Linked DNA regions of Kaistia algarum. The protein of the gene in region 1 interacts with the protein of each later gene in a pairwise test. Links are inferred from orthologs where the notes say so. Each region holds a gene or a part of one and is shown in the gene's direction. Other genes may lie near its edges. The genes, in order: ptsN and OSH05_RS11365.

Region 1 (3,120 bases):
TTTCTGGCCCATGGCGTGCGCCATCTGCGCCCGCTCAATCTGAAGACCATTGCCGAGGCGATCGGCATGCATGAATCGACCGTTTCGCGCGTTACGTCGAACAAATATATGGCGACACCGCGCGGCATCTTCGAACTCAAATATTTCTTCACCTCGGCGATCGCCTCCTCGGAGGGCGGCGAGGCGCATTCGGCCGAGGCGGTGCGCCACCGGATTCGCACGCTGATCGAGGCCGAGAGCGCCGACGACATTCTCTCCGACGATACCTTGGTCAAGATGCTGCGCGATTCCGGCGTCGACATCGCCCGCCGCACGGTCGCGAAATATCGTGAGGCGCTGCGCATTCCGTCCTCGGTTCAGCGTCGGCGCGAGAAGCAATCCGACCCTGCCCTGATGCGTTGACCGGTCCTTCGGCGCTGCCTCCCGTCAGATCGGGCCTTGCCTTCCGTCTCGCAAATGCCCAGCTTGCCTATAGGCGGCGCCCGCTTCCTTGACTTCGCGGACGGCCGCTCATAGAAGGGCGCGGCGCCGCAAGGCGTGCTCGGCCCGGCGCTCCGCGTCGGAGGCCGGAACGGCGATGAGCCGGCGGGTCCGGTTGGTGTCGCGCTCGACGGAGGGGTCCGAAACAGGGGCCGCTTCGGATCGCAACGACGACCAAGAGGTACGGGATCCATGTCTCTGCGCATTTCGGGCAAGAACATCGAGATCGGTGACGCCTATCGCGTCCATGTGGAAAGCCGCATCGGCGCGACGCTCGCGAAATATTTCGACGGCGGCTTTTCCGGCCGCGTCGTGCTGGAGCGTGACGGCGCCGGCTACCGTGTGGATTGCGCGCTGCATCTCGACAGCGGCGTCGACCTGAAGTCCGAGGGCCGCGGCCACGATATCTACCCGACCTTCGATCAGGCGGCCGAGCGCATCGACAAGCAGCTCCGACGCTACAAGCGGCGCCTCAAGGACCACCACCACGAGCAGAAGAATGGCGCCGATGCCAGCTATGTGGTGCTGGCTGCAACGCCAGAGGACGATGAGGAAATCGAACTCGACTATGCACCGGTGGTGATCGCCGAGGAATCGACGCGCCTGAAGACCCTTTCGGTCTCCAGCGCCGTCATGGCGATGGATCTTACCGACGCGCCGGTCATTGTCTTCCGGCATGCGGCGCATGGCGGCGTCAACGTCGTCTATCGCCGGCAAGATGGAAATATTGGGTGGATCGATCCGGCTTCGGCCGGCAAAGGGGATTCCGTCGACCGCTGATTCCGCCTAAGCTCGTCCGCAACGCCGCCGCGCAAGCACCCGCGCGGCGGACGGCGAGTCTCGGATCAGAGGCATGAACGAGGCGTATCGAACCAAGTCATGGACCTTAGCGACCTGATCACCCCGGACTCGATCGTTCCGGCGCTGAAAGCCAATGGCAAGAAGCAGGCTCTGCAGGAGTTGGCGGAAAAAGCCGCCATTCTTACGGGCCTCGACGAGCGCCAGATCTACGACACGCTGCTGCAGCGCGAGCGTCTCGGTTCGACCGGCGTGGGGAATGGCATTGCTATCCCCCATGGCAAGCTGGCGGGGCTCGCCCGGATCCGGGGTGTCTTCGCCCACCTCGCCAAGCCCATCGAATTCGATGCTCTCGACGACCAGCCGGTCGACCTGATCTTCCTGCTGCTGGCACCCGAAAGCGCCGGCGCCGATCATCTGAAGGCGCTGGCCCGCATCGCGCGCATGCTGCGTGAGCCGGGACTTGCCGCCAAGCTGCGGGCCTCAACCGACGCTAGCGCGCTCTATGCCGTCCTGACCGCCAGCGCGACGGCCTCCAACGCGGCTTGACCTTCAGCGCCAAAGCGGCTTCCCTTTCGCGGTGCAAACGCGCGCCTACGGGGAAACGATGAAGGCGAGGCTCGCATTACCGCTCCTGCTCGTTATGTCCGTGGCCGGGTCGCTCTCGGCCGTGGCCGAGCCGACGCTCGACGCCTTTCGCGGCGTCGCATCCGGCGAGGGCCGCTTCAAAAGCGCGCTGATCGGCCTCGATCGCGGCTTCACCGTGACGACGATTGGACGCCAGTCCGGCGCGGTCTTCGTCCTCGACCAGCAATTCCGTTTCGACAATGGCGAGATCGACCGGCGCGTCTGGCGCTTTCGCCGGATCGCGCCGGGCCGCTATGCCGGAACGCGCAAGGATGTCGTCGGCGAGGCGGTGGTGAAGGTCGATGGCGGGCGCATCACCATGGCCTATGACGTCGTCGTACCGCGCAAGGATGGCTCGCGGCTGACGCTGCATTTCGAGGACAGTGTTTCGCGGCAGGGACCGCGCACGGTCCTCAACAAGGCGGTGATCTACACGCTCGGCATTCCGGTCGGAAGCGTCGAGGCGAAGCTCGTCCGCCGCTGAGTCCGGCTCTATTCACGGATGGGATTGGGAGCCCGGCGACCCGTCAGGCGACAAGGCTCCCGTCCGATAAACGTTCACCGATACCGGATCTGATTCCAACGATGCCCGATGAGGGAGAGGATGATGATCAGGCCATTGAAGAACTGCACGTAGAAGCCAGAGAGGCCGCCGGCGACAATACCTGTCTGGATGAAGGACACGATGAGGGCGCCGATCGCACCGCCCGCGACGGTTCCAACGCCGCCCCAGGTGGGGGTTCCGCCGACAAAGACGGCCGCCAGGGTCGGCAGCAGATAGGCGTCGCCCGCCGAGGGCCACCAGGTGAAATTGATCATGGTGGAGAAGATGCCGGCGAGCGAAGCGCCGAGACCCATGAAGGCGAAGGACGCGACGCGCACGCGCTTGGTGTCGATGCCCATCTGCGCGGCGCTGTCGGGATTGTCCCCGACGACCCGGATGCGGGCGCCGAAGCGGTGGCGGTTGAACAGGAGGATGGAGAGCGCGACGAAGAGGAGCGCCCACACCATCTGGATCGGGAAGCCGGCCACCTGGCTGGAGAAGATCCTGAATGCCCAGCTGCTCGACAACGTCGGCATGGCGATCGACTTGCCCTCGGTCAGGATCATGATCAGGCCGCGCAAGAGGAAGTTCATCCCGAGCGTGGCGACCAGCGAGGAGAGGCCGGCATAGACGACCACGGCCCCGACGCCGAAGCCGAGACCCATGCCGAC
Region 2 (3,538 bases), 510 kb from region 1 along the record:
CCAACCCTCACCCTCCTCGCCGCCTTCACCATCGTCACCGGCATCGCCTATCCATTGGCGATGACGGAAGTCGCCGGGGCCATCCTGCCTCGCCAGGCGGGCGGCAGCCTGATCGTCCGGGACGGCACCGCCATCGGCTCCAGCCTGATCGGCCAGAGTTTCGCCGGCGCCGGCTATTTCCACCCGCGCCCCTCTGCCGCCGGCAACGGCTATGACGCCAGCGCCTCGTCGGGCACCAATCTCGCCCCGACCAGCGCCAAGCTTGCCGATCGCCTGAAGACCGATGCGGCGGCCTACCGCGCGGCCGGCATGACCGGCCCTATACCCGCCGATGCGATCACCACCTCCGGCAGCGGCCTCGATCCGCATATCTCGCCGGCCTTCGCGCAGGCGCAGATTCCGGCCGTCGCCAAGGCGCGCGGCCTGCCCGGAACGCTTGTGCGCGATCTGGTGAACGCGCACATAGAAGGTCCGGAACTCGGTTTCCTCGGCGATCCTCGCGTCAATGTGCTTCAGCTCAATCTTGCATTGGACGACGCGGCCAAGTCGTCGGGCGCCACTCCGGCTGCGCCCGGCACGTCGCCGGCACCCTGATGGAACGCGCCGATGACCGGTGACGAGGCGCCCCGCGCCTCTCCCGACGCTCTCCTCGCCGCCGCCGAGCGCGAAACGCGCGGCAAGCTTAGGATCTTCCTGGGCGCGGCGCCGGGCGTCGGCAAGACGTTCGCCATGCTGCAGGCCGCCCGCGCCGCCAAGGCGGGCGGCCTCGATGTCGTCGTGGGCCTTGCCGAGACGCATGGCCGCGCCGAGACAGAGGCGCTTGTGGCGGGTCTCGAAATTCTGCCGCGCATCAGCATTCCCTATCGCGGCAGGCTGGTGCCCGAATTCGACATCGACGCCGCCCTGCGCCGCCGGCCGCAACTGCTCCTCGTCGACGAATATGCCCATTCCAATGTCGAGGGCAGCCGCCACGCCAAACGCTGGCAGGATGTCCAGGAACTGATCGTCGCCGGCATCAACGTCTGGACGACGCTCAACATCCAGCATGTCGAGAGCCTCAACGACGTCGTGCAGCGGATCACCGGCGTCCGTGTCCGCGAGACGGTCCCGGATACGGCCCTGCAGAAGGCGGACGAGATCATCCTCGTCGACCTGCCGCCGGACGAACTGATCCAGCGCCTCGCCGAAGGCAAGGTCTATGTCGAGGACACGGCGACAAGAGCCGTCCAGAGCTTCTTCAAGCCGAGCAATCTGACGGCGCTGCGCGAACTCGCGCTTCGCCGCGTTGCCGCACGCGTCGACAGCGACCTGCTGGAACGCATGCAGGGTTCCGCCATCGAGGGACCTTGGGCGGCGGGGGAGCGACTGCTCGTCTGCGTCGGCCCCGACGTCGCCGCCGAACGGGTCGTGCGCGAGGCCAAGCGGCTCGCGGACCTCCTCGATGCCTCCTGGTTCGCCGTCACGGTCGAGCGACCCGGCCGCGCCGTCGCCGCCGGCGAACGCTCCCGCCTCGAGGCTGGCATGCGGTTGGCCGAGAGCCTCGGTGCCGAGACCCGTTCCCTCGTCGCCACGGACATCGCCGCCGAACTTCTGCGATTCTCGCGCTTCGAGAATGTAACGCAGATCGTCATCGGCAAAGCGCGGCTGCGCCGGCGCTTTCGCATTCGCACCAGCCTCGCCGACGCGCTGGTCGCCGAGGCCGACGGCGTCGCGATTCATGTCGTCACGGCGGAGACACCGGAACGCCCGTCAAAGCTTCGGGCGCGGCTCCGCCTGCCTCCGCTGGGCGGGATCGCCGGCTATGTCGCGGCGCTCGCCAGTGTTGGCCTCGCTACTTTGGTTGGACGCGGTCTGACCGAATTTGTCGCCCTGCCGAATGTCTCGATGCTCTATCTGCTGGCTGTGCTCGTTCCGGCAATCCGCTACGGCGTCTGGCCGGCGATCTTCGGGTCGGCGGTCTCCTTCCTCACCTATAATTTCTTCTTCATCGATCCGATCGGCACCTTCACCGTGGCGCGGCCGCACGAATTGCTCGCGCTGGTGATCTTTCTGTCGGTGGCCGTGCTGATCTCGACCATCGCGGGTCGCGCCCGCGAGCAGACGCGGGCGGCGATCCGGCGGATCCGGGCGACACGGCGCCTCTATGAGTTCACGCGCAAGCTATCTGCCCTGCCCGATGGGGCCTCCGTCGCGGAAGCGGCAACGGTGGAAATCCATGCGACGCTCGGCCGTGCGGCCGTCATCCTGCTCGAGAAGGCCGGAGATCTCGCGATCGCGGCTGCCTGGCCGCCCGAAGACCGGCTGGATACCGCGTCCATGACGGCGGCCCGATGGGCATTCGACCACAGCGAGCCGGCCGGGGCCGGCACGGGAACGCTGCCCAATGCGCCATGGCGTTTCGCGCCCTTCTCGGGGGCCAGCGGATCGTCACCCATCGGCGTCATCGGCGTCGAGCGACCCAGCGCGGGCGACGCCGGGTTCGACGCCGAGAGCGAGACGCTGCTGGCGACGCTCGCCGAGCAGACCGCTGCCGCGCTCCTCCGCGCCCGCCTCTCGACGGAGGTGGCCAGCGCCCGCACGGCGGCAGAGACAGAGCGTGTCCGCAATATATTGCTCGCCTCGATCAGCCATGATTTCCGCACGCCGCTGGCCTCGATCCTGGGGGCTTCCACCAGCCTGCTCGACTATGGCGACGACATTCCGGAGGCGACCCGGCGCGATCTGCTGGGCCATATGCGCGACGAGGCGGAACATCTCGACACCATGGTGCGGAACCTTCTTTCCATGACACGGCTGGAGGCCGGGGCGCTGGACCTGCGCCGCGATTGGATCGATGTCGCCGAAGTCCTGAACCGCGCCGTCTCGGCGGCGCGCAAGCGCGGCGCAACGCAGTCTTTCACCGTCGACACGGCAACGGACCTTCCGCTTCTATTCGCCGATCCGGGTCTCATCGACCAGGCGCTCGCCAATGTCGTCGGCAACGCCGTGCGCTATGCGGGACCCAGCGCGAAAGTTACCCTCTCGGCCACGGCGGACGATGAAATGCTGGAGATCGCCGTGACCGACGACGGGCCGGGAATTCCGCCGGAAGCCCTGCCGCATGTCTTTGAGAAATTTGTCAGGGCCGCCCGCACGAGCGGCGATGGTGGCGATGGCTCAGGGCTGGGACTCGCCATCACCAAGGGAATCATCGAGGCTCATGGTGGAACCACACTGGCGCTGAGCCCCGTTCCCGGCCGAGACGCCGGCGCGAGGGTCCTTTTGCGCCTTCCGCTCGGTACGCCGCCGGACCTGGAAGGATAACCTCGATGCAGCCTCCGCGCGTCCTTGTCGTGGACGATGAGCCAGCCATCCACCGCTTCATGGCGCCTGCGCTGGCCGCCAATGGCTACGAGGCCTTGCGCGCCGATACGGGCGCCGAAGCGCTGGCGCTGGCCGCCAGCCGCCAGCCCGACCTCATCATTCTCGATCTCGGCTTGCCGGATATGGACGGCAAGGAAGTGATCCGACGGCTGCGTGAATGGTCGCCGACGCCGGT

What was found.
Region 2: the proteins of ptsN (region 1) and OSH05_RS11365 interact in binary tests that used the Escherichia coli proteins (3 or more experiments, as listed by UniProt). The link is inferred for Kaistia algarum from one-to-one orthologs.

What each region holds. Positions count from the first base shown.
Region 1 is NZ_JAPKNJ010000001.1:1,849,630-1,852,749, reverse strand. Bases 289-3,093 are described here. They hold ptsN (PTS IIA-like nitrogen regulatory protein PtsN), read left to right. Parts: upstream 289-1,359; coding sequence 1,360-1,827; downstream 1,828-3,093. Other genes in these bases: OSH05_RS08975 (ABC transporter permease), read right to left, coding at 2,464-3,093; OSH05_RS08980 (DUF3833 family protein), read left to right, coding at 1,886-2,389; hpf (ribosome hibernation-promoting factor, HPF/YfiA family), read left to right, coding at 673-1,260; rpoN (RNA polymerase factor sigma-54), read left to right, coding at 289-402. Also shown: more of rpoN, read left to right, coding at 1-288; more of OSH05_RS08975, read right to left, coding at 3,094-3,120. UniProt on the Escherichia coli protein: Seems to have a role in regulating nitrogen assimilation.
Region 2 is NZ_JAPKNJ010000001.1:2,359,343-2,362,880, reverse strand. Bases 281-3,503 are described here. They hold OSH05_RS11365 (sensor histidine kinase), read left to right. Parts: upstream 281-606; coding sequence 607-3,303; downstream 3,304-3,503. Other genes in these bases: OSH05_RS11360 (response regulator), read left to right, coding at 3,309-3,503; kdpC (potassium-transporting ATPase subunit KdpC), read left to right, coding at 281-594. Also shown: more of kdpC, read left to right, coding at 1-280; more of OSH05_RS11360, read left to right, coding at 3,504-3,538. UniProt on the Escherichia coli protein: Member of the two-component regulatory system KdpD/KdpE involved in the regulation of the kdp operon. KdpD may function as a membrane-associated protein kinase that phosphorylates KdpE in response to environmental signals.